DNA from 3 places in the Stenotrophomonas sp. GW821-FHT09E08 genome. Region 1 is predicted to be linked to each of the others. Evidence: predicted binding sites of a transcription regulator. Region 1 holds the regulator's gene; each other region holds the start of a gene.
The links. The regulator FliA, encoded in region 1, starts transcription of late flagellar genes. The targets are predictions, from matches to a motif close to TAAAGTTTNNCNNNCNNNGGCCGATAA.
Positions count from the first base shown of each region.

Region 1 (9,994 bases):
TCCGGCCACCGTGGTCGCTACCCACCTCTCGCACCTGATCCGCGAACACGCGCCGGAACTGCTCGGCCACGAAGAAGTGCAGCACCTGCTGGCCAACCTGGCCAAGAGTGCGCCCAAGCTCGTCGAAGATCTGACGCCGAAGGCACTGCCGCTGTCGGCGGTGGTACGGGTGCTGCAGAACCTGCTGGTCGAGCGCATTCCGATCCGCCAGCTGCGCAAGATCGCCGAAGCGCTGGTCGAACACGCGCCCAGCAGCCAGGACCCGGCCGTGCTGACTGCCGCCGTGCGCACCGCACTGGGCCGCTTCATCGTGCAGGAGATCGCCGGAATGTCGGCCGAGCTGCCGGTGTTCACGCTCAACCCACAATTGGAACGTGTCTTGCAGGAGTCCACGCAGGGCAACGGCGCCGCGCTGGAACCCGGACTCGCTGAGCGACTGCACCAGAGCCTGGCCGAATGTGTCAGCAAGCAGGAAGCCCGCAACGAGCCCGCGGTCGTGCTGGTACCCGGCCCGGTGCGCGCCGCGCTGGCCCGCCTGGTCCGCCACAGCGTTCCGTCGCTGTCGGTCCTGGCCTACAGCGAGGTGCCGGAGGACAAGCGCCTGAAGCTGGTCGGAACGATCAGCTGACGCCGCCCTCCGATGCGCCAGAAAACAGACACCACTTTCGAACCAACGCAACAGACAGATACCAAGGGGAACCCGCACCGTGCAGACCACCGACCACCCGAGTTCTCCGACCGCCACCCCGCCGTCTTCGTCCCGTGACCACAGCATGAAAATCAAACGATTCGTTGCCGCCGACATGCGCTCGGCCATGAACCTGGTGCGCAAGGAACATGGTCCTGACGCCGTGATCCTGTCCAACCGCCGGATCGAGGAAGGCATCGAGATCGTTGCCGCCGCCAACTACGACGAGAGCGCCGTGCAGCGTGCACTGGAAGCCTCGCGTCGTGACATCGCCCCGCCGCCGGCACCAAAGCCGCGCAATGCCGCCGACGCGGTGATCGCTGCAGTGACCCGTCGCCGCAGTGCCACCCCGGCACCGGAACCGGTGGCTGCGACCACCTCGGCCGTTGCCGCGCTGGCCCGCGCCGCCGTTGGTGCCACCGGCCGCACCCTGGACAGCGCCGACGAGATCGTGCCGACCCGCGGCAGCACCGGCTTCGCCGCCACCCTGGCGCGTGCTGCCGTCAACGAACCGGCGCGTGCGGAACAGGCCTTCGGCCCGTTCGCAGACGCCGTCGCCGGCGCTGTCGCTGCACCCGCCGTGATCATCCCGGCCAACCGTGCGCGCTTCCAGATCGATCCGCCGCATGCCGAGCATCAGCAAAGCCCGGCCCCGGCCGTGGCGGTGCAGCCGCCGCCGCTGCCGCTGCCGGCCAGCGTTGTGGCCGACGCGCAGTCGCAGACCTTCGCCGACGAACCGTCGATGGCGGACGCAACCATCGACACCGCCCCGGAACCGACCCTTGCACCAGCCCCGGTGCTGACCGTGGTCGCCCAGGACGATGCCGAGATCCGACAGCTGCGCCAGGAAGTGGCCGGCATGCGCCAGGTGATCGAGCGCGAGATGAACCGCTTCACCGACGAGCGCCTGCGTGGCTGCCCGGTGCGCGCCACTGCACTGGACCTGATGGACGAGTACGGCTTCGACGCCGGCCTGGCCCGCGACGTGGCCATGCAGATCCCGCTGGAGACCGATGCGCACCGCGGCCGCGGCCTGATGCTCGGGCTGATCTCGCGCAAGCTGCCGATCGCCCCGGTCGACCCGCTGGAGGAAGGCGGCGTGATCGCTCTCGTCGGCCCGACCGGCGCCGGCAAGACCACCACCATCGCCAAGCTGGCCTCGCGCTTCGCCGAGAAGCACGCCCCGCGTGACGTGGCCCTGGTCACCACCGACACCACCCGCATCGGTGCGCGTGAGCAGCTGTACGGCTACGGCCGCCAGCTCGGCATCGCGGTGCACGAGGCCAACAGCGGCACCGACCTGGACCAGCTGCTGGAACGCTTGAAGGACTACAAGCTGGTACTGATCGACACCGCCGGCCTGGGCCCGCGCGACCGCGCCCTGGCCGCCCAGCTGCAGTGGCTGCGTGCCGCCCGCCAGGTACGCACCCTGCTGGTGCTGCCGGCCAACACCAGCTTCGGCGACATGGACGAGGTGGTCCGCCGCTTCGGCGCGGCCAACCTGCAGGGCCTGGTGCTGAGCAAGCTGGACGAGACCGGCCGCTTCGGCAACGCCCTGTCGGTGGCCGTGGACCACGCCCTGCCGATCACCTGGGTGACCGACGGCCAGGACGTTCCGGAGGACCTGCACCGGGCCAGTGCAGCCAATCTCGTACTTCGCCTTGAAGATTTGCGCCGCGCGGCCGATATGCCCTGCAACCCGGAGTTGAACCATGCCGTCGCGTGAGTACGCCAAGCTGACCAAGACCTTCCCGCTGTCGGCCACCCGCAGCGAGCCGCTCGGCCCTGTGCGCACCATTGCGGTCACTGGCGGCAAGGGCGGCGTGGGCAAGACGAATGTGTCCGCCAACCTGGCCGTGGCGCTGGCCGGCATGGGCAAGCGCACGCTGCTGCTGGACGCCGACCTCGGCCTGGCCAACATCGACGTGATCCTGGGACTGAACCCCACCTTTACCCTGGCCGACTTGGTCGCCGGCCGCTGCTCGCTGGATGACGTCATCGTCGAAGGCCCGAACGGCGTGCTGGTGGTCCCGGCCGCGTCCGGCCGCCGCCACATGGCCGAGCTGGCCCCGGCCGAGCACGTCGGCCTGGTCAACGTGTTCTCCGAGCTGGAACGCGAGCTGGACATCATGGTGGTGGACACCGCCGCCGGCATCAACGATGGCGTACTGACCTTCTGCCAGGCCGCACAGGACACCGTGGTGGTGGTCTGTGACGAGCCGGCCTCGATCACCGACGCCTACGCACTGATCAAGGTGCTGTCGCGCGAGCGTGGCGTGGACCGCGTCCAGGTGGTGGCCAACATGGTGCGCGACCCCAACGAGGGCCGCGTGCTGTACGAAAAGCTGACCCGTGTCTGCGAGAAGTTCCTCGCCGATGTCTCGCTGAACTACCTCGGCTGCGTTCCGCAGGACGATTGGCTGCGCCTGTCGGTGCAGCGCCAGCAGCCGGTGGTGAAGGCCTATCCGTCCAGCCCGGCCGCGCTGGCGATCACCGAGATCGCGCGCCGTACCGCGCGCTGGCAGGCGCCGACCGAACCGCGTGGCGGCGTCGAATTCTTCCTCGAACGCATCCTCAAGCAGCGTGGGGTGACGGCATGAAAGGCGCAGCCCAGTACAGGGAAGTGCAGCGCTCGGCGGCGAACGAAGTCATCGCCCAGCATTCGGACCTGGTGCGGCGCATCGCCCACCATCTGGCTGCGCGCCTACCCGCCAGCGTCGAGGTCGATGACCTGATCCAGGCCGGCATGATGGGCCTGATCGAAGCCTCGCGCAGCTACGACGCCGACCAGGGCGCCTCGTTCGAGACCTATGCGTCGATCCGCATCCGCGGCTCGATGATCGACGAGATCCGCCGTGGCGACTGGGTGCCCCGCTCAGTGCACCGCCGCGCTCGTGATGCCGCCGCCACCATCCGCCGCCTGGAGCAGAGCAGCGGCCGCGCCGCCAGCGCCACCGAAGTGGCCGCGGCGATGGAAATGCCGCTGCCCGAATACCTGCGGCTGATGGAAGACGCCGCACGTGGCCAGGTGCTGAGCCTGGAGTCGCGCATCGAAGACCAGGGCGAGCTGGACACCGTCACCCAGGGCGGCCCGACCCCGCAGCAGGTACTGGAACGCGGCGAGTTCGGCCGCGAGCTGGGCAAGGCGATCGGCCACCTGCCCGAGCGCGAGCAGCTGGTGCTGTCGCTCTACTACGAGCAGGAGCTGAACCTGAAGGAGATCGGCGCGGTGCTTGGCGTAAGTGAATCGCGGGTCTGCCAGATCCACGGCCAGGCAGTGCTGCGCCTGCGTGGTCGACTGAAGATTTTCGAGGCGGCGGACGCCGGCCTCGAAGAATGAACATGCCCGAGGCGGCTGCCCCCGGCCGCCCGGACTGAACAACAAAGGAACTCTGCTTTGAACAAGAACATGCGCATCCTGATCGTCGACGACTTCTCGACCATGCGTCGGATCGTCAAGAACCTGCTGGGCGATCTGGGCTTCACCAATACCGCCGAAGCCGAGGACGGGCATGCCGCGCTGTCGCTGCTGCAGAGCCAGCCGTTCGATTTCGTGGTCACCGACTGGAACATGCCGGTGATGACCGGCATCGAACTGCTCAAGGCGATCCGCGCCGATGCCAAGCTGAAGACACTGCCGGTGCTGATGGTGACGGCCGAAGCCAAGCGCGAGCAGATCATCGAAGCCGCCCAGAGCGGCGTGAACGGCTACATCATCAAGCCGTTCACCGCGCAGACCCTGGAAGAGAAGCTCGGCAAGATCTTCGAACGCCTGGCGGCCAGCGCCTGATGGATACCACGGTCGACAGGAACGCCCTCGCCCTGCGCCTTCAGGAAGCCCTGGACGCACTCGAGTCCGGTGACGAAGCCGCGTGGCGGCAGCGCATCGACGGGCTGGTCGCACTGCGCACGCAGCCGATGATGAGCGGCCTTTCGCGGCTGGCCCGCGAGCTGGGACAGGCGCTGGGTGAGCTGCCGACCGTGCCTGACGAAGCCGGCGAACTGGACGACGCCTGCGCGCGCCTGGACCACGTGGTGGCGATGACCGAACAGGCCACCCACCGCACCCTGGACCTGGCCGAGGAATGCCGCAGCCTGACCGAACAGCTGCGCGCCGAAGGCCTGCAGCCTGGCCAGGACGCGCAGCTCGAGCGCATCCGCCATAACCTGACCGAGATCGCTCTGACCCAGAGCTACCAGGACCTGACCGGGCAGATCATCCGTCGCGTGGTCGGCATCGTGCGCCGCGTGCACGAAGGCTTCGGCGCACTCGGCCTGCCGCCGGAACAGCATCGCTCCGACCCGGAACTGGCCGGGCCGGCACTGAAGGGACTGGACCGCCACGCGGTCTCGCAGAACGACGCCGACGACCTGTTGTCGGATCTGGGGCTGTAAGCATGAGCGCGGTATCCGACGACATCACTGCCGATTTCATCATCGAGGCGCAGGAAATCCTGGATCGCCTGGGCGAACAGCTGGTGTCGCTGGAGCAGGCACCCCAGGACGGCGACCAGCTCAATGCGGTGTTCCGCGGCTACCACACGCTGAAGGGTGGCGCCGGCTTCCTTGGCGTGACGGCCATGGTTGAACTGTGCCACGCCGCCGAAGAAGCCCTCGGCGCCGCGCGCGCCGGCCAGGCGGTGCTGCAGGCCCACCATTTCGATGCCGCCCAGCAATCGCTGGATTACCTGCAGTCGATGCTGGATGCAGTGTCCTCGGGTACCGAACCGGGCTACGCGCCCCCCGAGCTGATCGCGCAGTTCGATGTACACGGTGGCGCCACCGCCCCGGCGGCCGCCGCTGCGCCCGCCACCGGTGGCAGTGACCTGATCACCGACGATGAGTTCGAGGCCCTGCTCGACCAGCTGCACGGCGGCAATGCCCCGACCGCGGTCGCACCGGCGAAGAAGGCCGACGACGGCCTGATCAGCGAAGACGAGTTCGAAGCCCTGCTCGACCAGCTGCACGGTGGCGCCGCACCCGGCACCAAACCGGTCGCCGCGGTGCCGGCGGCACCGCCCGCGCCACGCCCAGCCGCACCCGCACCCGCACCGGCGGCCAAGCCGCCCGCCAAGCCACTGGCCGAAGCCGAGCACACCGTGCGCGTGGATACCAAGCGCCTGGATGCGATCGTCAACCTGATCGGCGAACTGGTGCTGTCACGCAATCGCTTGAAGACCCTGCGTGCGCGCCTGCGCGACGAGGAGCTGGACCGTGCGGTATCCACGCTGGACATCGCCACCGCACGCCTGCAGTCGGCGGTGATGCGTACCCGCATGCAGCCGGTGGGCAAGGTGTTCTCGCGCTTCCCCAAGGTCGCCCGCGACGTTGCCCGCTCGCTGAAGAAGGAAGTGGACCTTGAGCTGATCGGCGCCGAGACCGAGCTCGACCGCAACCTGGTCGAAGCCCTGGCCGACCCGCTGGTGCATCTGGTCCGCAACGCCATCGACCATGGCGTGGAAACGCCCGAGCTGCGTGAAGCCCAGGGCAAGCCTCGGATGGGCCACGTGCGCCTGTCGGCCCAGCAGGAAGGCGACTACGTCAGCATCGAAGTACAGGACGATGGCGCCGGCATCGATCCGGAAAAGCTGCGCGCGAAGGCACGCGAGAAGGGCCTGATCGATCCGGAAGCCGCTGCCCGCCTGAGCAGCGAGGAATGCCTGCACCTGGTGTTCCTGCCCGGCTTCTCGACCAAGCAGCAGGTCACGGATATCTCCGGCCGTGGTGTCGGCATGGACGTGGTGCAGTCGCGCATCCGCGAACTGAGCGGCCAGATCCAGATCCAGTCGGAACTGGGCCGCGGCAGTCGCTTCCTGATCCGCGTGCCGCTGACCCTGGCGATCCTGCCGACCCTGCTGGTGCAGGCCGGCGAGGACGTCTACGCCTTGCCGCTGGCACGCGTGATGGAAGTGCTGCACGCCCCGCGCACCTCGCTGGGCTGGTTCGATGGACGTGCCGTGCTCGACCGCCGCTCGCATACCCTGGCGCTGGTCGATCTTCGCCAGTGGCTGGATGTGACGCCGGCCGCCTCGCCGCTGCTGACCATCGTCGTGCTGCAGGCCGGTGAAGCCCGGTTCGGCCTGGTCGTGGACCAGGTGCGAGGGCGCGAGGAAGTGGTCATCAAACCCTTGCCCAAGGCGCTGCGTGGCCTGGCTGGTTATGCCGGTGCAACCTTGATCGGCGATGGTCGCATGGCCCTGATCCTGGACGTGGACGGACTGCGCTGAAGCCCGGCGGGCCATGCCCGGCGACCCGAAAACTGTGACTACCGTCTGTACACGACCTCCCGGTGTCTCAAGTCCCATTCACACAAGCCGATACCGGACCCATGGATAGACTCAGCCTCATTGGACTCTTTCTCGCCCTGGCCTCGCTGGTCGGCGGCAGCATCCTCAAGGGCGCCGGCCTGGCGTCGCTGTGGTCGCCTGCCGCGTTCGTGATCGTCATCGTCGGTACCGTCGCCGCGATCCTGCTGCACACCTCGCCGGCCGTGTTCAAGCACGCCTTCAAGATCGTGCGCTGGGTCGTGCGACCGCCGCACAGCGACCGCCGCGAACTGATCCAGCAGATTGTCGAATGGAGCAACATCGCACGCCGCCAGGGCCTGCTTGGCCTGGAAGCACAGGTGGAAGCACAGCAGGACCCGTTCCTGCGCAAGGGACTGCAGCTGCTGGTGGACGGCGTCGAGCCCGAATCAATCCGGCACATGCTGGAAATCGAACTGGGAAGCCAGGAGCACCAGGACCAGGCCGGCGCCAAGGTCTTCGAGGCGATGGGCATCTATGCGCCCACGCTGGGCATCATCGGCGCCGTGCTCGGCCTGATCGCGGTGATGAAGAATCTCGCCGACCCGAGCAAGCTCGGCCATGGCATCGCCGCCGCGTTCACCGCCACCATCTACGGCATCGCCTCGGCCAACCTGCTGTTCCTGCCGATCGCCGCCAAGCTCAAGAGTGTGATCTCGCACAACACCCGTGATCGCGAAATGGTCATCGAAGGCCTGATTTCGATCGCCCAGGGCGAGAACCCGCGCAACATCGAAACCAACCTCTCCGGCTTCCTGCACTGACATGGCCCGCCGCAAGCACCACGAAGAGCACGCCAACCATGAAGCATGGGCAATCCCCTATGCCGACCTGATGACGCTGCTGCTCGCCTTCTTCGTGGTCATGTACGCGATCTCCTCGGTCAACGAGGGCAAGTACCGGATCATGGCCGACGCGCTCACCGATGCCTTCGGTGGCGCGCCGCGCACCATCAATCCGGTGCAGGTCGGCAACAAGCAGGTGCAGGGCGGCGGCTGGGACAGTCCCTCAGTGATCAAGTCCGGCACCAAGATCGGGCCCTCGGCGCCTGCGCCGTCGCACGACCCGACGCTGCTGCCATCGATGGCCTCGCAGATGCGCATGCCCGTGTCGGTGCACAACCAGGAACAGATCGCGCGCGCCGAGCGCCAGCTCAGCAGCATCGCCGACCGTCTGACCGCCGCGCTGGCGCCGCTGATCGACCGCGGCATGATCAGCGTGCGTCGCACCGAGCTGTGGATCGAAGTCGAGATCAACAGCGACATCCTGTTCCCGACCGGCTCGGCCGCGCTGGACGTGCACGCGCGGCAGACCCTGGCCAGCCTGGCCGACGTACTGCGCGATGTACCCAACAGCGTGCGCGTGGAAGGCCATACCGACAACGTGCCGATCGCCACCGCCACCTTCCCGTCCAACTGGGAACTGTCCGCCGGTCGCGCTGCCAGCGTGGTGCACCTGTTCGCCGACCAGGGCGTGCAGCCCTCGCGACTGGCGATGGTCGGCTACGGCCAGTTCCGCCCGCGCGAAGAAAACGACAGCGCGCAGGGTCGCAACCGCAACCGCCGGGTGATGGTCATCATCCTGGCCGATACCACCCACGCAATCGATCCGCTGGGCCAGCGCCTGAACGCCGCAACCGGCGGTGCCAACAGCACCGACACCGAACAAGCCGCCGCAACTCCGGCTACCGCCCCCACCTCCCCCATCGCACCGGTGAAGTTGCCGCCGGTGCCGGCTGGCAGCCGTGTCGGCGCCGCCGTTCCCCCGGCAATGAAGGAGTAAACCGATGCGCATCTGGGCAGTCGCCAACCAGAAGGGCGGAGTCGGCAAGACCACTACCACCCTCGCCCTCGGCCGTGGCCTGGCTGCAATGGGCCACCGCGTGCTGCTGATCGACCTCGATCCGCATGCCTCGCTCAGCCGTGCCTTCGGCGTACCGGTGGATCCACCGCCGGCCGGCGTGCTGGAACTGTTCGGTGCGCCGCCGGTCGATCTGTCCAGCCTGTGCCACGCCAGCAGCATCCACGGCCTGGACTACGTCTGTGCGCAGTCGGCGCTGGCCACGCTGGAGCGGCGCAGCGCCAACCAGCCCGGCCTCGGCCTGGCTCTGCAGAACGCGCTTGCCCGCCATCAGGGACAGCACGACTACATCCTGCTGGACTGCGCGCCGACCCTCGGCCTGCTGATGATCAATGCACTGGCTGCGGCCGACCGCCTGATCATCCCGACCCAGGCCGAACCGCTGGCGCTGCATGGACTGGACGGCATGGTCCGCACCGGCGAGATGGTCGAGCGTTCGCGCCGCCGGCCGTTGCCGATCTCGATCCTGCCAACCCTGTTCGATCGCCGCACCCGCGCCGGCAACGAGTCGCTGCGCACCATGCAGGACCGTCATGGCACACGCGTATGGGAAGACGCGATTCCGATCGACACTCGCATCAGCAATGCCGCCGGCCTGACCCTGCCGAGCGTCGGCGAGGACTACCCGGGCCGCGGCCTGGCTGCGTACCGTCGCGCCCTCAACTGGATCCTCGGCGAGGATGCCCGCGCCCTGGAGCAGGCCGCATGAACAGCACCGGCGTACTGGACGACTATCTGGACGAGCTGTTGGGCGAGGCGATCGCTGTGGCGCCACCCGTCGCGCCGCCGGGTAATGCCGGGGCACGCCCAGCGAGCACAGCGGCACCGGAACGCGAACCGACCTGGGATGACCTGCCAGCCGAAGTGATCTACGAAACTGAAGCCGTCACCGTTGCCCCTGCCGTGGACGACGCCGCGCTGGAAGCCGCCTTCGAGGCCGCCTCTGCACCGGGTAGCGCCGGGCCACGCCCTGCGAGCGCAGCGGAACCGGAGCGCGAGCCCACCTGGGACGACCTGCCGGCCGAAGTGATCTACGAGACCGAAGCCGTCGCCGCTACCCCTGCAATGGACGACGCCGCACTGCAAGCCGCTTTCGAGGCTGCTGCTACATCGGCCTCCACCACGCAACGCGAGCCGACCT
Region 1 is NZ_JBWKOO010000008.1:120,227-130,220, forward strand. Features, by position in the region: gene flhA (flagellar biosynthesis protein FlhA) at 1-628, shown strand, start outside; gene flhF (flagellar biosynthesis GTPase FlhF) at 774-2,414, shown strand; gene AC07M7_RS12330 (MinD/ParA family ATP-binding protein) at 2,401-3,288, shown strand; gene AC07M7_RS12335 (RNA polymerase sigma factor FliA) at 3,285-4,028, shown strand; gene cheY (chemotaxis response regulator CheY) at 4,086-4,478, shown strand; gene AC07M7_RS12345 (protein phosphatase CheZ) at 4,478-5,083, shown strand; gene AC07M7_RS12350 (chemotaxis protein CheA) at 5,086-6,915, shown strand; gene AC07M7_RS12355 (flagellar motor protein) at 7,017-7,757, shown strand; gene motD (flagellar motor protein MotD) at 7,759-8,775, shown strand; gene AC07M7_RS12365 (ParA family protein) at 8,780-9,562, shown strand; gene AC07M7_RS12370 (chemotaxis protein CheW) at 9,559-9,994, shown strand, end outside.

Region 2 (9,994 bases), on a different contig from region 1:
CGGTACGCGACAGCGCGGCGGTGAGGATGATGGCACCGCCCTGCGAGAAACCGGCCAGGAAGATCTTTTCCGGCGCGATGCCGCGTTCGATCTCACGGGCGATCAGCGCATCCAGCTGCAGTACCGATTCCTGCACGCCGGTCATGTCGGCACGCGAACGGAAGTCCATGCCAACGATGTCGTACCAGCCGCGCATCGGCACGCCGTTGTTGATCGTGATCGGCCGCACCGGTGCATGCGGGAACACGAAACGTAGCGCCGGCCAGTGTGGGCGTACCAGTTCCGGCACGATCGGCGCGAAGTCATGGCCATCGGCACCAAGGCCGTGCAGCCAGATCACCGACCACTGCGGCGAAGCGCCGGTTTCCTGTTCCACCGTTTGCAGCATGATGCGGCTCCTTCAAGTTCGAGCCGCATTATGCCGCTGGCACAGGGGAATCAGTACAGCGGCGGTTGCTCGGCCGCTTCCCGGCGCAGCTGGGCGGCGCGCACCAGTACCGGTGGCGGGATGTTCTCCTCGGGGATATCGAGCAGGCCAAGGCGATGCAGGAAGGCGCCCGGGCCACGCGAGGACGTAAGTGCCACCACCGGAATGGCCAGCACCATGCCGATCACCACCGGTGCCATCCACGCCGCCAGCGACGGCGACACCGCCCACGCCAGCACGCCCATGAAGGCGCCGAACACGCCCAGGCCACCGTAACCACGGATCAGCGCCATCCAGGAAATGCCGCCGTCGTCGCGCTGCTGGGCGTCCCAGCCCGAATCGCGGCCGGACAGCACTTCGGCCACGCCACGCGACTGCACGTACATCACCACCGGCGCCATCAGTGCGGCCAGCACGGTCTCCACCAGCATCGACACGAATGCGCGGATCGCGCCGCCGCAGCCGCGACGGTCGACCGGGTCCAGCAGCATCGCCAGGTACCCCAGGACCTTGGGCATCAGCAGCACCGCCATGGTCGCAGCGAACAGGCGTACCACCTGTTCCTCGTCCTGGGCGCGCCAGTACACGCTGGGCGACAGGTGCAGCAGGGCGTTGAAGTCGATGCCCTCCTGGAACAACGGGATGGCGATGCCGATCAGCATCAGCATCGCCCACATCGGCGCGGTGAAGTAATGGCCGATGCCGATCAGCATGTGCACGCGGCTGATCCAATGCAGGCCGCGGCTGCCCACCACCTTGCCGTGCTGCAGGTTGCCCTGGCACCAGCGGCGGTCGCGCACCAGCATGTCGGTCAGGGTCGGCGGACCTTCCTCATAGCTGCCGCCCAGGTACGGCACCATGTGCGCGGCCCAGCCACCCCGACGCATTAGCGCCGCTTCGACGAAGTCGTGGCTGAGCACATGGCCCCCGAACGGCTTGCGGCCCGGCAGCGCCGGCAGGCCGGCCTGATCGGCGAAGGCGCGCGTGCGGATGATCGCGTTGTGGCCCCAGTAGTTGCTCTCGGCACCGTGCCACCAGGCCACGCCGCGGGCGATCACTGGACCGTACACGCGGCCACCGAACTGCTGCATGCGGGCAAACAGGGTGCGGCCGCCGATCACCGAGGGCAGGGTCTGGATCAGGCCAACGTCGGCGTTGTGCTCCATGCCGGCAACCAGGCGCACGATGCTGTCACCGGTCATCAGGCTGTCGGCATCCAGGATCAGCATCTGCGGGTAGGCCCCGCCGAAGCGGCGCACCCAGTCAGCGATGTTGCCGGCCTTGCGCGCGCCGTTGTCACCGCGGCGGCGGTAGAACAGCCGTCGTTGGCCGTCGGGCACGCGCTCGCGCAGCTCGGCGAATACCTGCTCCTCGGCCCGTGCAATGTCCTCGCGGCGGGTATCGCTGAGCACGAAGAAGTCGAAACGTTCCAGCTGCCCGGTGGCGGCCACCGATTCGTAGATCGCCTGCAGGCCGGCCAGCAGCCGTCGCGGGTCTTCGTTGTAGGTCGGCATCAGCAGCGCGGTGCGGCTGTGCACGGTCGGCAGCGGTTTGTCCGGGTCGATGCCGAGGCGGTAGCCACGGTCGAACACCGCGGTCAGGAAGCCGGCCACGGCGCTGGCAAAGGACAGTGCGATCCACGCGAACAGCCCCACGAACAGCACCAGCAGGCAGGCCTCGAGCACACTGATGCCATTGGCCGACAGCACCCGCCACATCATCCGGGTGGCGATGGCGGTCATGGCGAAGGTGCCGCCGAAGATGTACAGCCGACGCAGGCCGATCATGCGCGGCGATGTGCGATGCCTGCGGACCTTCAGCTGGCCGTCGCGAAGGGTCTGCTCGGGCATCTGCAGTGGCGATTCAGCAGGCAGCAGCGCCCAGCCGGCGTCAAGCCGGGGCGTATCCGCTTCCGCGTGGATGGTTTGCCCCCCCATCGCCGCCTACTCCGCGCAGTCGGCACGGCCGGCCATCCCGGCCGGGCTGCATGCACGAAGGTTCCCGGCGCGCCTTCCCGGCGCCCGCACTTGCCCTGGCTGTGCCGGCCTGTGGCCGCACAGTCGATGTCTGTCACTACCGGAACCCACACGATCTCCAACGGGGCGGAATCGAAAATGCGGCGCCAGTCTAGGGCGCTGGATGTAAGCCGCGCGCGAAGGTCTACGCCGGGATTTACCCCCATTCAGCAAACAGCAGGCGATCTCCGGGCGGGCCAGGTGGATGTCGCTTCATCGCCCCAGGTACTGGATCGTAACAAACGCGAACGGTTATCATTTCATTAACCAGGCAGGTCACCGTCCTCACACGGTCGAGACCCACCCAGCTGCGCCGGTCCAAGCCGCGCGCCCAACGACCCATGGAAGGGGCTGCCTGCTGACTGCTTGCGCCTGCTGCTTCCACCGGGTCTCCCTCCTCCGATGGAAGCCGTCATGTCCCTGTCGTCCCACCTCCGTTGTGCGCGCCTGCCGCGCACCCGCCTGGCCACCGCCCTCTCTGCCGCCTGCCTGCTTGCCCTCCCCGGCCTGGCCGCCGCCGAAGCCAGTGCCGATGCCTCCACCAAGGACCTGGATACCGTGGTGGTCACCGCCTCGGGCAACCAGCAATGGATCAAGGATGCCCCGGCCAGCATCAGCGTGATCAGCCGCGAGGACATCGCGCGCCAGCCGGTGCATGACCTGGCCACCCTGCTCAGCCGCGTTCCGGGCGTAACCGGCGGCCTCAGCGCCGTTGGCGAGCAGTCCAAGATCAAGCTGCGCGGCATGCCGTCCAACTACACGCTGGTGCTGGTGGACGGCAAGCGCATGGGCAGTTCGGCCTCGACCAACTATCGCCCCGACCTTGGCCGCCAGGATCTGAACTGGATCTCGCCCGACCAGATCGAGCGCATCGAAGTGGTCCGCGGCCCGATGTCGTCGCTGTACGGCTCCGACGCCATGGGCGGCGTGATCAACATCATCACCCGCCGCATCGGCGACGAATGGAACGGCAGTGCCACCCACAGCTACACCCGCCCGGGTGACGGCAAGCGCGGTGACACCCAGCAGATCGGCGCGACCTTCTCCGGCCCGCTCGGCGAACGTTTCGGCCTGCGCATCGGCGCCAACAGCATGCGCCGCGATTCGGACCAGTCCAACGGCGGCGTCTACGGCAATGCCTATGCCGGGGAGAAGGACCGCAACGTCGACGCACTGCTGCAATGGAAGCTCAGCGATGCGCAGGAACTGTCGCTGGAAGCCGGCCATGGCGTGCAGCAGGCCTTCATCGATGCCTCGCTGGAAAAGCAGGACGAAGGCGCCTGGGGTGCCAGTGAACTCAAGCGCAGTTCGCTGGCGCTCAACCACGATGGAAAGTGGAGCTTCGGCAACTCGAAGATCAGCGCGTACTGGACCGAGTACAAGAATGACATCGGCGCCACCGGCCGCTCCGAGGCTACCGATACGATCATCGAGGGCAGCCTGACCACGCCGTTCACCCTGGGTGTTGAACACCAGTTCGCCGTGGGTGGCCAGTGGAAGCGCCAGGAACTGACCAACACCGACACCATCGGCCGCGCGCCGATCGACTACGCAGGCAACGCGGTCAACGGCTCCGACCTGCAGGTGGATACCTGGGCGCTGTTCGTCGAGGACGAGCTGAAGCTGCACCGCACGCTGGCCCTGACCCTGGGCGCGCGCCTGGACCACCATGAGAAGTTCGGCGGCCACGTCAGCCCGCGTGCGTACCTGGTCTGGCATCCGGCCGGACAGTGGACGGTCCGCGGTGGCGTCTCCAAGGGCTTCCGTGCGCCCAGCCTGACCGAGAACTCGCCCAGCGCTGCCACCCAGTCCGGTGGCCGTGGCTGCACCTCGCTGATCCCGCTGGGCTATACCCGTGGCGGCTGCTACATGGCCGGCAATCCGGACCTGGATCCGGAAACCAGCACCAACCGCGAGATCGGCATCAGCTTCGACAACGACCTGGTCGATGCCGGCCTGACCTATTTCCATACCGACTTCAGGAACAAGATCGAATACGCACCGCTGGGCAAGTTCAACGGCATCTGGTGGACGCGCATGAGCAACGTGCAGCGCGCGCGTACCAGTGGCATGGAAGGCAACCTGAACGTCCGCTTCGGCGAGCACTGGCGCTGGCGCACCTCAGCGACCTGGATGAAGGAAGCCAAGAACCTGACCACCGGCAGGAACCTGATCGATACCCCGGAGTTTTCGGGCTACTCGTCGCTGGACTGGACGCCCAACACGACGTTCTCCAGCAGCCTGTCGGCGCAGTACACCGGCAAGCAGACCGGCACGGCGACGACCTTCCTCAAGGCCTACACCCTGTATGACCTGACCGCCGCCTGGAACGTCAACGAGGTACTGACCCTGCGTGGTGGCGTCAGCAACCTGGCCGACAAGAAGCTGTACGCGGAAGGCTCCACCGACTACTTCGTGGCCGGGCGCAGTTACTTCCTGAGCATGACCGCGCGCTTCTGACCGGCGACGCGCGCCGCGATCGCGCTGGCGGCTGGCCAGCGCGATCGGCGGTGTTGCGGGTTACTCGCTTTCCAGCGCGGCCGGTGCCGCGTTCTGCGTGGCCGCCGTGCGCGCACGGTCCATTGCCACCGCCAGTTGCTGGCGTGCGAGCAGTTGTTGTGCCTGCACCACTTCAGGTGTCGGCAGGAGCACCGGTCCCGGTGCGTTTTCCGGTGTAGCAGGTGTGGTCATGCAACCTCCATGGACATCCCGCCGCTGCCCGGATTCAGCTGGGGCAGCGGCGGAACTGCGCACCCTATCCTAAAAACAAGGCGGATGGGTGACGGTGCGGCGCCCCGCCGCAGACCTGCACATGCTGGGCGCGTCACATTTTTGACGGTTGAGGGTAGTTTCCTGAACCGGCGGCCTCGTATCATGTAATCGTTTTCCTACAAGGACGTAATCGTCAATGAACGCAGTCGACCTCACCCGCTTCAGCCCGAAGTGGCAGTTCCGCTTCAACTTCTTCCAGCAGCACGGTGCTCCCAAGGAGCCGGGATTCAAACACGCCTGGAAGGCGCTGTCCTTCGGCGACCGCCTGAAGATCAACATCAACTTCTTCGCGTTCTTCTTCGGCTTCATCTACCTGCTCATCCTGGGGATGTGGCGCAAGGCGCTGGTGGTGATCGGCATCGGCATCGTGCTGGGCATCGTCTCCCTGTTCCTGCCGGATGTCGTTGCGCGTCCACTGTTCATTGCCATGAACTTCCTGGTCGCCGCCAGCACCAACTACAGCTACTACCTGGAGCAGGTGAAGGGCAAAGCCAGCTGGAACCCCTTCGAAGGCATGTTCTGAACGATTGCGATTGCCGGACCCGGTTCCGGCATGCCAGCAAGCTGAAACAAGGACGCCCGGCTTTTGCCGGGCGTCTTCATTTGTGCCAGCCGCGGCTCAGGCCGCGTAGCGTGCCGCGGCTACCGGCTCGGCCTGCAGCCGGAAGCGCGATACCGCCACCGCCAGCTGCTCGGCCTGTTCTTCCATCGCCCGCGCTGCGGCGCTGGCTTCCTCCACCAGCGCAGCGTTCTGCTGGGTGGTCTCGTCCATCTGCACCACGGTCTGGTTGACCTGCTCGATGCCCGCCGACTGCTCGCGCGACGCCGCCGAGATCTCGGCCATGATCTCGTTGACCCGGCCGACCTGGCCAACGATCTCCTGCATGGTGCGTCCGGCGCCGTGTACCAGCTGCGCTCCGGCACCGACCTGTGCCACCGATGCGTCGATCAGCCCCTTGATCTCCTTGGCAGCACCCGCCGAACGCTGGGCCAGCGCGCGCACTTCACTGGCGACCACAGCGAAGCCACGGCCCTGCTCACCGGCGCGTGCTGCCTCCACTGCCGCGTTCAGTGCCAGGATGTTGGTCTGGAAGGCGATGCCATCGATCACCGAAATGATCTCGGCAATGCGCTGCGAGGAGGCCTCGATCTGCTCCATGGTCTGCACCACCTGGCTGACCACCTGGCCACCTTCACTGGCGACACCTGCAGCGGAGCCCGCCAGGGTATTGGCCTGCAGCGCGTGGTCGGCGTTCTGACGCACGGTGGAGGTCAGTTCTTCCATCGAAGCGGCGGTTTCTTCCAGATTCGCGGCCTGCTGCTCGGTGCGGCGTGACAGGTCACTGTTGCCGGCGGCAATCTCACCGGCGGCCAGGCGGATGCTGGCGGCCGACTGCTGGATCTGGCCAACGATCCGGGTCAGCTGCTGCACGGTGCTGTTGGCATCGTCGCGCATCACCGCGAACACCCCATGGAAGTCACCCTGCATGCGCGCGCTCAGATCGCCGGCGGCGATCGCGCGCAGCAGCGTCGACAGCTCGGCCAGGTTGTGGTCGCTGACCTCCATCATGGTATTGAGGGTTTCGACCATGCGGCGGAAATCGTGGTCGAAGCGCAGGGCGTCGCCGCGCACCGCGAAGTCACCGGCAGCGGCTGCAGCAGCCAGCTGCTGGATCTGATCGTTGATCGCCGCCAGATTGCTCTTGGTGGTGGCCATCGCGGCGCTGAACACTGCCTTCTCGCCCGGCAATGCTTCCATGTCCACGCTGAGGTCCCCCACTGCGTAGCGCTGCATCACCTCGACCAGGCGCTGGGTGACCGCATTGCTGGAGGCTACCAGCTGGTTGCTGTCGGCCACCATGCGGCCGTACTCGCCGGGGAATACAGAGGCGTCCATGCGGTAGCTGAGCTCGCCGGCATCGTGGCGACGCGCCATTTCGGACTGCGCGGCCATCACCGACTGCAGCTGGCCGCGCATGCCCTGCATCGCCTCCAGCAGGCGCCCCACTTCGTCATTGCTGCGCGTCGGCAGCGCACTGTCCAGCTTGCCCGCGGCGACATCGCCGGCTACGCGCACCGCTTCGGCCAGCGGCCTGATCGCCAGGCGGCGCAGCAGCACGTAGACACCCGCACTGAGGGTCAAGGCGGCCACCACACCGACCAGCAGGGTCAGCCACAGCAGCTGGCGCGCCTCTGCCACGATCACCGCATGCGGCATCACCACGCCCAGCGCGAAGCGCTGCGGGGCATCGCCCACGCGCAGCGGTACGTACACACGCACGTTGCCGGCCGCATCCGGGGTGAAGGCTTCGAAGCGGCGGTCGGCGGCGATGTCGGCCAGCATGCTGCTGGTCAGTGCATCGCTGCGCGGCTTGCCGATTTCAGCGGGATTGGCCGAAGCCAGCACCACGCCATTGGGCGAGAGCAGCTCGACGCGGCCGGCGCCCATCGGCTTCAGCGTGGCCAGGTGCTTCTGCAGCGCGGCCAGCGAGAAGTCGACGGTAAACACGCCGAGGAACGTACCGTTTTCGACGATCGGCGTACTCAGCGTGCTCATCAGCACCTGCTGGCCGCCGATGTCATAGGCGTAGGGCTCGCTCACCTTCGCAAGCTTGTCGCGGCTGGGTACCATGTACCAGTCGCCGGAGCCGCTGGCGGTCTCGGTGTAGTCGGTCATCGTCGACTGCTGCGGCGTGCCATCGTGCCAGGCCCAGTAGCTCATGTAGCGACCTGTGGCATCGTGCGCCTCGGTGTTGACGAACTCGGCATCCTTGCCATCGAAGGCATCAGCTTCCCACATGGTGCTCTTGCCCAGCCATTCCGGATGGGTACGCAGCTGTTCGCCGAGCACCGCCGCCAGGCTGGCGCGATCGGGCACGTCGCCACGGGCACGCTGGGCCAGCACGCTTTCAACCATGGCATCGTTGCTGGCGAAAGCCGTGCCGAGGTCGGCCGCGACCTGGCGTGCCTCGGCGGTGGCTTCGCTGGCCATGGTCTGGCGCGAGGCATTGACCAGGCTGGCGCTGGCCTGGCGATAGATCAGGAACGCGGTCAGGCCGAAGCACAGCAGCGCGATCACGGCGGTGCCGAGCATCAGCTTGTGGGCGATGCTGCCCGGGCGGCGGGCGGCGACGGAGCGGGAAGAAGGCATGGAAGGATCCGCAAGGCAGTTCAGGACGACCGGCACCGCGAGGGCACCGCGCAGGCGCGCGATCCATCGCGCAGGCCACCGGTCGCCGGGCCGGGCCCAGCACAGGAAGCGCACCGGGTTAGCGGCCGCCCGTCAACGAGGTTGAGGCGGCCGTTCTGCACATTGCTGAACGTACTCAGGGTCGGGTCAGGAACCCGCCCTGCTGCCGCCCTATTCGGCCACGCGGTCCTTGATCCATTCCGCCCGCGGCAGCACTTCGATGCTGCCAGCCGCGTACTGCTGCAAGACATCGTCCGGGCCGAAGCGCGGCTGCCACCCCAACGCCCGCCGCATACGGGCACTGTCGTAGACGCGATCGATGCTCAGCGGCAACGGCCAACGGCGGCGTTCGAACTCGGCCAGCAGCTGTGGCGCGCGCCGGGCCAGCACGTTGCGCGGCTGGGTGGCCAGCTCCAGGCAGTCCTCGCGCCGGAACGGGGTCGGTGCACAGGCGAGATAGCGGGCGAAGGCAGCGCCTTCATCCAGCAGCAGCGCGGCGTGCGCGCTGGCCACGTCGCGTGCGTCGATGCCACGGTGCAGGCGGAACATCGCCATGCGCTCGGGCGGTTCCGGGAAGCAACGGCCCATGCGCAGCACGCGCACACTGAAATCCGGCGCGGTTGCAGCTTCGGCCAGGGCCTCTGCCTGCAGCTTGGTGCGATGGTAGATGGTGCGCGGCAGGGGCTCGGTGTCCTCGTCGATCCAGCGGCAGCCGCCGGCCACCACCGCGTGACCGTACAGGGCGGTGGTGCTGGTCAGCACGAAGCGCCGTGCACCGGCCTCGCGCGCGGCCTGCAGCAGGTGTGCGGTGGCGTCCACGTTGATCTGCTGGAACACCGCATCCGGCACCAGCCCGACGTGCGGGGCATGCAGCGCCGCGGTATGGATGACCGCGTCGACACCCTGCACCGCCCGCGTGACCGCTTGACGATCGGTGACATCGGCAATGATGCGCGTAGTGGCGAACGGACTGCGATCCAGCCCCACCACTTCATGGGCCGCCGCCAACGCGCCGAAGATCGCGCGCCCGATCCGCCCGGAACTGCCGGTCAACAGAATCTTCATTGAGTCCATTCACTCGAAGCGCCCGGGAACTACCGGGATGCATCGATTCTAGGCACGCTGCATGTCGTCTGCGATAGGGCATGGTTGCAATTGTGCGTTCATCTTGACGACGCCAGCATGGCCAACAACTGACGGGCGACGAACAGTGGATCGTCACCACCGGCGACGTCGGGCCTGACACCGGTGCGCTCCCAGTTGCCACCGGTGCGGAGATTGATCGGTTGCCGGTCCGGAATGCTGATCTGATAGCCATCCGGCAGCAGCACAGGATCATCGAACATATGTGCGGCACCGCCACTGCGGCTGCCAACGATGCGCGCGCGACCCAGCGCCTGCAACGAAAAGGCGACATATTCGGCAGCCGAGCCAGTGCGGCGGTCGATCAGTACCACCAGCGGCTTCAGGTACGCCGGCAGGCTCGCCGGTGGCAACGGCACCGGGGTACGTCGGCCACGCTGCTCCAGTGCCTGCACCTGGGTGATGTTCGCATCCAGCAAGGTACGCACCAGCAGGTCGGCGCTGCCG
Region 2 is NZ_JBWKOO010000006.1:47,358-57,351, reverse strand. Features, by position in the region: gene AC07M7_RS09835 (alpha/beta hydrolase) at 1-388, opposite strand, end outside; gene mdoH (glucans biosynthesis glucosyltransferase MdoH) at 439-2,364, opposite strand; gene AC07M7_RS09825 (TonB-dependent receptor domain-containing protein) at 2,857-4,902, shown strand; gene AC07M7_RS09820 (hypothetical protein) at 4,963-5,133, opposite strand; gene AC07M7_RS09815 (DUF2628 domain-containing protein) at 5,351-5,737, shown strand; gene AC07M7_RS09810 (methyl-accepting chemotaxis protein) at 5,834-8,365, opposite strand; gene AC07M7_RS09805 (NAD-dependent epimerase/dehydratase family protein) at 8,576-9,469, opposite strand; gene AC07M7_RS09800 (S41 family peptidase) at 9,568-9,994, opposite strand, start outside.
Region 2: a site for FliA is predicted at 8,484-8,510, ahead of AC07M7_RS09810 (methyl-accepting chemotaxis protein). Genes of this name have one in related genera too.

Region 3 (9,994 bases), on a different contig from region 1:
GCCTCACCGTGCTCGACCGCATCCAGGTGCACGTTGGCGATGCCGCTGCGGCCGCCTTCGTGCTGCTCGTCGGCCAATGCGGTCAGTTCGAAGTAGTGGGTCGCGAACAGCGTGTAGCAGCGGTTCTCATAGGCGAGGTGGCGCGCCACGGCATCGGCCAGGGCCAGCCCGTCGTAGGTGGAGGTGCCACGACCGATCTCGTCCATCAGCACCAGCGAATGCGCGGTGGCGTGATGCAGGATGTAGCTGGTCTCGGCCATCTCGACCATGAAGGTCGACTGCCCGCGTGCCAGATCATCACCGGCGCCGATGCGGGTGAGGATACGGTCGATGGGGCCGATCAGCGCACGGCTGGCCGGCACGAAGCTGCCGATGTGGGCCAGCAGCACGATCAGCGCGTTCTGCCGCATGTAGGTCGATTTACCACCCATGTTCGGGCCGGTGATGACCAGCATGCGACGGTCCGGATGCAGGTCCAGGTCGTTCGGTTCGAACGGCTGCTCGCGCACCGCCTCGACTACCGGGTGGCGGCCACGCTCGATCTTCAGGCAGGGCTCGGCCTGCAGTTCCGGGCGTGCCCAGTCCAGAGACTGCGCGCGTTCGGCGAAGCCGGCCAGCACGTCCAGTTCGCTCAGCGCGGCAGCACACTGCTTCAGCGGTTCCAGCTGCCCGCCGAGGGTATCCAGCAGCTGCTCGTACAGGTACTTCTCGCGCGACAGCGAACGGTCGCGCGCGGACAGCACCTTGTCCTCGAAAGCCTTCAGCTCTTCGGTGATGTAGCGCTCGGCATTGGTCAGCGTCTGCCGGCGGGTGTAGTGCACCGGGGCACGATCGGACTGGCCCTTGCTGATTTCGATGTAGTAGCCGTGCACGCGGTTGTAGCCCACCTTCAGGGTGGCAATACCGCTGCTTTCGCGCTCGCGTGCTTCCAGGTCGATCAGGAACTGGTCGGCATGGGTGGACAGGCGGCGCAGTTCGTCCAGCTCGGCATCGAAGCCGTCGGCCAGCACGCCACCATCGCTCAGCTTCAGCGGCGGCATCTCGGCGATGGCGCTGGCCAGCAGGTGCGCGCATTCGTCGTGCTCGCCGAGTGCGGCGTGCAGGGCCTGCAGGCGCGGCGAATCCAGCGGTGCCAGCACGTCGCGCACGGCTGGCAGCAGGCCCAGGCCATCACGCAGGGTAGAGAAGTCGCGGGGGCGCGCCGAGCGCAGGGCGACGCGGGTGAGGATGCGTTCGAGATCGCCGAGGCGACGGAACTGCTCGCGGATGTCAGCATCGCTGCCGCGGTCGATCAGCGTTTCCACTGCGTGGTGGCGCTGTACCAGTACCTCGCGCAGGCGCAGCGGGCGATGCAGCCAGCGCCGCAGCAGGCGTCCGCCCATCGGCGTCACCGTGCTGTCGAGCACGCCCAGCAGGGTGTTGCGGGTATCGCCGTCTACGCGCGTGTCCAGTTCCAGATGGCGGCGTGTTGCTGCATTCATCGCGATCGCTTCGCCGGCGGTTTCCATCGCGATGGAGGTCAGGTGCGGCAGGCGCTGCTTCTGGGTTTCCTCCACATAGCCGAGCAGGGCGCTGGCTGCTGCAGTGGCGCGGGGCTTGTCATCGATGCCGAAGCCGCTCAGATCATGCAGCTTGAAGAAGGCCAGCAGCTGGCGGCGCCCGCTGTCGGCGTCGAACAGCCACGGTGCGCGGCGGCGCACGCCGGTACGCTGGCGCAGGAATTCCGGCCAGTTTTCCTCGTCGGGCACCAGCAGTTCGGCCGGTTCCAGCCGTGCCAGCTCGGCTTCCAGTGCGTCGTCGGTTTCCACTTCGTTGACCAGGAAGCGGCCACCGGCCAGGTCGGCCCACGCCAGGCCGTAACCCTGCTTGCTGCGCGACAGCGCCATCAGCAGGGTGTCGCGGCGTTCATCCAGCAGGGCCTCGTCGGTGACCGTGCCGGGGGTGACGATGCGCACCACCTTGCGTTCGACCAGGCCCTTGGCCAGGGCCGGGTCGCCGATCTGTTCACAAATCGCCACCGATTCGCCCAGTGCCACCAGCCGTGCCAGGTAGCCTTCGTAGGCATGCACGGGTACGCCGGCCATCGGGATCGGCGCGCCGCCGGAGCTGCCGCGCTGGGTCAGGGTGATGTCCAGCAGCCGTGCCGCCTTGCGGGCGTCATCGTAGAACAGCTCGTAGAAGTCACCCATGCGGAAGAACAGCAGCAGGTCCGGATGGTCGGACTTGGCCGCGAAGAACTGCTTCATCAGCGGGGTGTGGTCCTTGGACGCCTTGGCGTTGCTGGTGTTGTCTTTTGTATCAGTCACTTGGGGCGTTTCGCGTCTTGGGCAGGGCGTCGGGGCGTGGCCATGCGACCACGGCCGGCAGGGCCGTTAGTGTAGCGACCTGGGGCGGTCGGTGATCCGCAGCGTCGGTGGTCCGGGCAGGGCCGTTGGCCGGGCTGTCTGCAGGCCAACGCCACACGCCCATACACCTGTGGTTTGGTTGATTTCCGTAGGCCCCCACGGTAGTGTCAGCCCCGGCGATTTCCGCCAAACGGCCTCCATGGAAACCGGGGCAACTCATCCCCGGGCGGGCGTTGATGGAAAGAACAAGCATGACTGCAGCCAGCACGGCCGCCGAACCTCGTTACACTTGGCGTACCGTCCTGCTCAGCATTCTGGTCGCCCTTGTCCCGCTTGCCGGATCCGCACCCTACAACCTGCTGAAGGCGGTGCTGCTGCTGGCCCTGCTGGTCACCGGCGTGGTCCTGATCCGCCGCCAGCCCGATGTCCGCCTGCGCTACCGCATCGCCCGGTTCATCGTGATCGTCTGCTTGCTGCGCCTGGCCTATGCCTTCTACAGCATCGGCTGGCACGGGCTGCGCTGGAACGAACTGGACCTTCCGGCACAGACACTGATCTACCTGGGCACGGCCGCGGTATTCGCCACCGCCCTGGACTGGCGCCTGATCTGGAAGATCTTCGCGTTGTCGACCCTGATCTTCGGTGGCTCGTGCATCGTGCAGCACCACATGATGGGGCTGGAACGCGCACATGGTTTCAGCGGTGGCGAGTGGACGGCCATCGAGTTCACCATGGTCACGCTGTGCATGGCGCTGTTTTCGGTCATCCGGCTGATCCAGCCGAACGTCCATCCGGCCGAGCGCTGGCTGCACGGCATCGCCATCGCGGTGGGCGTCTACGGTTCGATCCTGGCGCAGAGCCGGGGGCCGATCCTGGCGTTCATTCCCGCGATGTTGATGGTGATCGCCGTGCACGTCCGGCGCACCCGTCGCTGGCGCGGCGCGCTGGCCTTTGTCGGTGCGCTGGTCATCGGCGTGGCCGGTGCCACCACCATGCTGAACCATCAGGTCATCCAGCGCTTCGGTGAGGTCAGTGGCGAAATCTCCGGTTTCAGCCAGGAGAACGAGGTCGGCTCGGTCCGCGAGCGCATTGCCATGTGGGGCGTGGCGGTCGACGCCTTCGCGGAGCACCCGTTGGCCGGTGTTGGCCTGAACCAGTTCGGCACCTATGCACGCGAAGGTATCGCCCGCGGCGAGGTCTCCGACTCGATCGTACGTTACAACCACCCGCACAACGAATACCTGGAAGCGGCGGCGACCGGAGGTGTGCCGCTGTTGGTGATCATGCTGCTGATCTTCATCCTGCCCGGCATCCACTTCGCGCGACGTCTCGGCCATGCCGATGAGACGACCGCGATGATCGCCACCGCAGGACTTGCCGTGGTCATTGTCTACGCACTCTCGGCGTTCACGGACAACGTGTTCTACCGGGCGATGCCGCATTCGTTCTATTTCTACCTGGTGCTGGGCTTCATGCTGGCGACCGCATTGCCTGCGCGCAACCTGCACCGGGAAGGGAGTGCCCGCTGATGGCACATATCCATCTGCTGGCCGCCGACAACCAGCGTGGCCTGTCCCATGACATCCAGGTGATCGAGCGCTCGCTGCAGCAGCTGGGGCACGAGGTGACCGTCAGCCGTCTGGATGCAGTGCGCAATGGCGGCGCCTGGAAGCTGCGCGGGATGCGCCTGCGCAGGCTGCTGGCCTCGTGGCTGAGCCTGGGCCGGAAGCCGGCACGGTTCGACATCAACATCTCGCTGGAGCATGTCCGGCCGGCAAGCTTCGGCCTGGCGAAGGTCAACCTGCTGATTCCGAATCCGGAATGGGTGTCTGCACGCAGCCTGCGCATCCTGCCGCGGTTCGATGCACTGCTGACCAAGACCGAAGAAGCCACGCGCATCTTCAATGCGCTTGGCCTGCGCGCGCTGGAGGTCGGCTTCTGCAGTCGTGACCGTCACGACCCTTCGGTACCGCGCAAGCCGCGCAGCTTCCTGCATGCAGCTGGTGCCAGTCGCATGAAGGGCACGGCAACGCTGGTCGAGGTCTGGAAGCGCCATCCGGAGTGGCCGTTGCTGACCGTCCTGCGGAGTGGTCCTTCGGACGAGGACGAGGGCGGTGCCGCGAACCTGCGGATCGTCCGCGAGCGCCTGCCCGATGAGGAAGTGCAGCGCCTGCAGAACGAACATGCGTTCCACCTGTGCCTGTCGCAGACGGAAGGCTGGGGCCACTACCTGGTGGAGGCGATGAGCTGTGCGGCGGTGGTGATCACCTGCGATGGCGCGCCGATGAACCAGATGATCGACGACAGTCGTGGCATCCTCGTTGCTGCCCATGAGGGCCAGCCCTGCCACCTGTCCAGGACCTGGCACGTGGACGAGGCGGCGCTGGAACAGGCCATCGAGCGTGCCTTGGCGATGGATGCGCTGGAGTGGAGCCGTTTGGGCGCGGATGCGCGCGCGTGGCATCTGGCCAGCGAGGTCGCGTTCCCGAAGCGGCTGGGTGAGGCCCTGGCCAAGCTCTGAGGCGAACACGCTGTGGTTGGTGCGTGCTCAGGCGGGGACCAGCGTGACCTGCGGGTGGCCGTTGAAGATCTCCATCACGATCTCGAAGTAGGTCTGTCCCTGGCCCTGTTGCAGCGCCGCCAGCTGGTCGGCGATCACCGCGGTGTTGAAGGTGCCGGCCTGATCGAGTTTTGACTGCAGCCAGGCCTGGGTGGTCCCGCGGCCCAGTGCTTCGCGGCTGTGCTCGATGTCGCGCCACACAACCGTGGTGGAGGCATGACCAGCGAGAGCGCCGTAGCCACCCCACAGCAGATCATCCAACGCGTCCAGGCTGGGTCCCAGCTGCCAGTCTTCGTCGGCCATGAACACGCGATTGATTTCCACGTAGAGACTGGCGATGTCGTTGATGGACGCGCCTTCGATGTGCAGGATCCGGGTCATCTGCCGACTGTAGCCGTCCCGGGCGTCGCCATGCCATGACATGCCCGGTCCGGGACAGTTCTGTCATGTGCAGATAATCCAGGGTCATCGTGCACAGGGTGTGGCGTGATTATGGCGTTAAATCCATGTGATTTTCATCGGGCGCTGGCGTGTCAGCGGTATTCGATAAATGATATGGCGCCATTATCCGCTTCCTTATTTTCTGACTACCTGCACAGTTTCATGTATTTGGATCGGTCCATATATAAAGTCCCGTAAAGTTTCCCGTCGCTGCGCCGCCATCGAACGTACGGCCACGATCAAGGGAATTGAGATGCTTGCCTTACGTAATCTCCGTGTGGGATCCCGGCTTGGCGCCGGCTTCGGTCTGCTGCTGCTGTTCATCATGGCCATCGTCGGCCTCGTGCTGTATGGAAATCACCTGAAGTCCGCCCAGTTCGAGAAAGTGGTGGACGTCAACATGGTGAAGATGCGTTTGTTGAATGACATGCTTGATACCAACAACGCGGTGCTGATGCATCGCCGCCTGATGGTGATCAAGCGTGGTGACGAGTTCGACAAGGATTACCAGCGTGCCCAGGAGTTGTCGCGGACCTATGACGGTATCTGGGCCAAGTACATCAAGATTCCGCGTGATGCTACCGGCGATACCCTGGTCGCACGCATCGAGGCCGCCCGCAAGGCCACCGATGCGTCAACCCAGCAACTGCATGAGCGCATGAAGTCCGGGGATTTTGATGGCGCAGCGAAGGAGCTGCTGGCCGAGCACGGATTGGCAACGGCCTGGAATGAATCCATTTCGGCCCTGCTGCGCCATCAGGAAACGCTGACCGAACGCAGCCGCGAAGAGTACCGCGCAACCGAATCGTGGACCGGCACGCTATCGATCGCGTTCGGGGCACTGAGCCTGTTGCTGGGCACGTTGGCGGCCTGGGCGATCACCCGCAGCCTGACCCGCCCGCTGGAAGGAGCGGTGAAGTTGGCCGATGGCATCGCCAATGGCCGTCTGGACAGCAGCATCGACGCCACCGGCAATGACGAGGTGACCCAGCTGCTGAAGTCGATGCAGCGCATGCAGGCACAGTTGCAGTCGGTGATGGCGGCACAGGGCGAGCTGGCCCGCCAGCACGATGCCGGCAGCCTCAGCTACCGCATGGATGAAAGCGCGTTCCCCGGCGACTACGGGCGCATGGTGCACGAGACCAATGCGCTGGTCGGCTCGCACGTGCAGGTGCAGAACCGCTTGATCGAGGTGATGAAGCACTACGCGCGTGGCGACCTGTCGGTGGACATGGATCCATTGCCCGGCGAGAAGGCGGCGATCACCCAGGCGATGGATGAGACCAAGAGCAGCCTGTCGGCGATCAACAGCGAGATCCGCCGCTTGGCAACCGCCGCTGCGGCAGGTGACTTCAGCCTGCGTGGTGACGAGGATCGCTTCGCCTACGATTTCCGCGACATGGTGGCGGGGCTCAATCGCCTGATGCAGACCACCGACGAGAACCTGGTACAGGTCTCGACCCTGCTGCAGGCCATCTCGCGCGGTGACCTGACCGTGCGCATGCAGGGCGATTTCCATGGTGTGTTCGCGCGCATGCGTGATGACTGCAATGCCACGGTCGATCAGCTCAAGCAGATCGTCGGTCGCATCCAGGCCAGTGCATCCAGCATCAACCTTGCGGCAGGTGAGATCGCCTCGGGCAACACCGACCTGTCGCGGCGTACCGAGCAGCAGGCGGCGAACCTGGAAGAGACGGCGGCATCGATGGAGGAGCTGACCTCCACCGTGAAGCAGAATGCCGAGCATGCACGCCAGGCCAACCAGCTCGCCATCGGCGCGCATGGTGTCGCCTCGCAGGGCGGCGAGGTGGTCGGCCAGGTGGTCACCACGATGACGGCCATCGAGGCGTCGTCGAAGAAGATCGCTGAGATCATCTCGGTCATCGACGGTATCGCGTTCCAGACCAATATCCTGGCGTTGAACGCCGCGGTGGAAGCCGCGCGTGCCGGCGAGCAGGGCAGGGGGTTTGCGGTGGTTGCCAGCGAGGTACGCACACTGGCGCAGCGTTCGGCAGGCGCGGCCAAGGAGATCAAGGGCCTGATCGAAGACTCGGTCGGCAAGGTCGCCGACGGATCGGCCCTGGTCCGCCAGGCCGGCACCACGATGGGTGAGATCGTGGCCTCCGTGCAGCGGGTGACCGACATCATGGCCGACATCTCCGCCGCCTCGCAGGAGCAGAGCTCGGGTATCGAGCAGGTCAACCAGGCGGTGGTGCAGATGGACGAGACCACCCAGCAGAACGCGGCCCTGGTGGAAGAAGCGAGCGCCGCCGCACGCTCGATGGAGGAGCAGTCCAACCTGCTGGCCGAGGCGGTATCGGTATTCCGCACCGGCGCAGTGACGGCCGCAGCTGCGGTACGCCCGGCCTTGGCTGCAGTGGCTGCCACCGTTACCCCGGTGCGCCGTTCTGCACCGCTGTCGCCACGCATCGAACCGACGCTGGCGGCCAATGCGGGCGGCTGGGAAGAGTTCTAGCAGGGTTGAAATGCCGGCAGGGAGACGGCGCCCATCGCGATGGCTGATCGTGATGGGCGCGGATTTTCTTCCTGAACGGGTGATGGCCGATGAAGTGGCGGACACATGCATTTCACTTCCGGTTGCCAACCGCGGGAGGAAACTTGTGCCATACCGGACCTCAGGAGATGGCCATGAAGACTTCGACCCGATTGCTTGTGCTGGGCACGCTGCTGGCGGCATCGTCCGTTGCCGGCGCACAGACCTACGGACCACGTGATGAAGGACGCAAGTTCAATGACGGCAGCCGCGTGGTCTGCAAGAACGTGGAAGTGCAGCGCAACTCGCGCGACCCGAACCGCATCACGGGTACCGCGACTGGCGCCGTGATCGGTGGCCTGCTCGGCAACCAGGTCGGCGGCGGCAACGGCAAGAAGCTGGCCACCGTGGCAGGGGCCGTCGCCGGTGGTGCGGCGGGCCGACAGATCCAGGGCAACAGCCAGCAGAAGAATGGTGATCGCGTGGTCGAACGCCGCTGCGAGCGCGTCTACCGCTGATTGATCGACCCGTCACCCCTTCCACACTGCAGTACTCGGACGCCGGCCCCACGCCGGCGTTCGTCGTTATGCAAAAAGGGGACGGAGGGGATTAAGTCGCAATCCCCCCAACCGGCCGCTTACGACTTAATCCCCTCCGTCCCCTTTTTTGCGAGGAGGCGCCAGGCGGCGAGGGCACCGTAGAGCAGCAGCAGGGCGCTGAGGGTGATCAGCTCGTGGCTGACTTCCGCAAGACTGGCATCCATCTGGTTCAGGCGCACCATCAGGTTGATGCCCGAGGTGGTCGGCAGCAACTGCGCCAGCCAGACCAGCGGTTGCGGCGTCATCACCGCCGGCCACGACAGGTTGGCCAGGAAGAACAGCGGGATCGAGGTGGCAATGATGTACTGGAACGCACGCTCGCGGGTGCGGAAGAAGCTACCGACGAACAGGCCGAACGCCACCGTGGCGGCGATGAACAGGGTGCCGCCCAGCAGCTGGCCCAGCGGGTTGCCGCCGCGCGGATAGTCCTGCACCCAGGCGGTGAAACCGGCGTAGTAGAACAGGCCGAACAGTCCGATCAGGCCGAAGCCCAATGCCATGCCCCCCAAAGTCGGGAGGTCGAAGCGGAGTCGCCGGCCGAGTGCGAGGCGGCGGCCGCCGAGCAGGACGCCGATGCCCATCAGCAGCGTCTGGTGCACGATCAGCTCGGCCACGCCGGGCACGATGGCGCTGCCGTAGCCTTCCTGGGTGTTGTACAGCGGGCGCTGCACCAGGGTGATCGGTGGTGCCTGCGGCGCGCCCATGAAGGCGGCCTGGCCGACCACGGCGTCACGTCCGAAGGCACCCAGTGCATCGGCCACGCTGCCCAGCACCCAGCTGGCGCGGCCCAGGTAGGCACCGTTGCCGAGCAGCACCAGCTTGGCAGGATGGCCGCGCAGGATGTCGCGCTCCAGGTTGGCCGGGATCAGCACGATGCCTTCGGCGTGGCCGGCTTCCAGCTGTTGGCGTGCGCTGTCGATGTCGGCCGGTTGCCCGACCACGCGCGCGACCCGCAGCGCATCGAGCTTGCGCAGCAGTTCGCGGCTGGTCGCGCTGTGGTCTTCATCCACCACCAGCACCGGCAGGTTGCTGGCCACCTGGTGGCGGTATGCGGCCGGGTAGAAGAATGAATACAGGATCACCGCGCCGACCATCACCACGATCGCATAGCGGTCGCACAGCACCGCCATCAGGGTCTGCCGCAGGCTGCGCCACAGTGCGCTCATGCGTCGGCCCCTGCCGGTTGTGCGGCCTCGGGCGCACGCGCGAAGGCGATCAGGCGCAGCCCACCGATGCCGCCGGCTACGACTGACATCAGCAGCAGCGTGGCCAGCGGCCACGACGAGACCAGCAGCGGCGAACCGATGAACTGCTGCTGGGTCTGCAGCTTGATGTAGGCGCTCAGTGGCAGCAGCTGGTGCCAGATGCGGGTGAACAACGGGCCGTCCAGCACCGGGAAGGTCGCGCTGGAGAACGCCAGCGCGGTGCCGATGCTGAGGCCGACCGCGGACAGCGCGGTGCCCATGTCGCGGGTGACGCCGACGAAGAACAGCGCGTAGGCGGCGGTAGCCAGATAGAACAAGGGTTGTGCGAGCAGCAGCAGGAGCACGCTGCC
Region 3 is NZ_JBWKOO010000001.1:284,441-294,434, reverse strand. Features, by position in the region: gene mutS (DNA mismatch repair protein MutS) at 1-2,246, opposite strand, end outside; gene AC07M7_RS01360 (O-antigen ligase family protein) at 2,597-3,874, shown strand; gene AC07M7_RS01355 (glycosyltransferase family protein) at 3,874-4,866, shown strand; gene AC07M7_RS01350 (barstar family protein) at 4,894-5,286, opposite strand; gene AC07M7_RS01345 (methyl-accepting chemotaxis protein) at 5,600-7,822, shown strand; gene AC07M7_RS01340 (glycine zipper 2TM domain-containing protein) at 7,990-8,358, shown strand; gene AC07M7_RS01335 (ABC transporter permease) at 8,478-9,605, opposite strand; gene AC07M7_RS01330 (ABC transporter permease) at 9,602-9,994, opposite strand, start outside.
Region 3: a site for FliA is predicted at 5,542-5,568, ahead of AC07M7_RS01345 (methyl-accepting chemotaxis protein). Genes of this name have one in related genera too.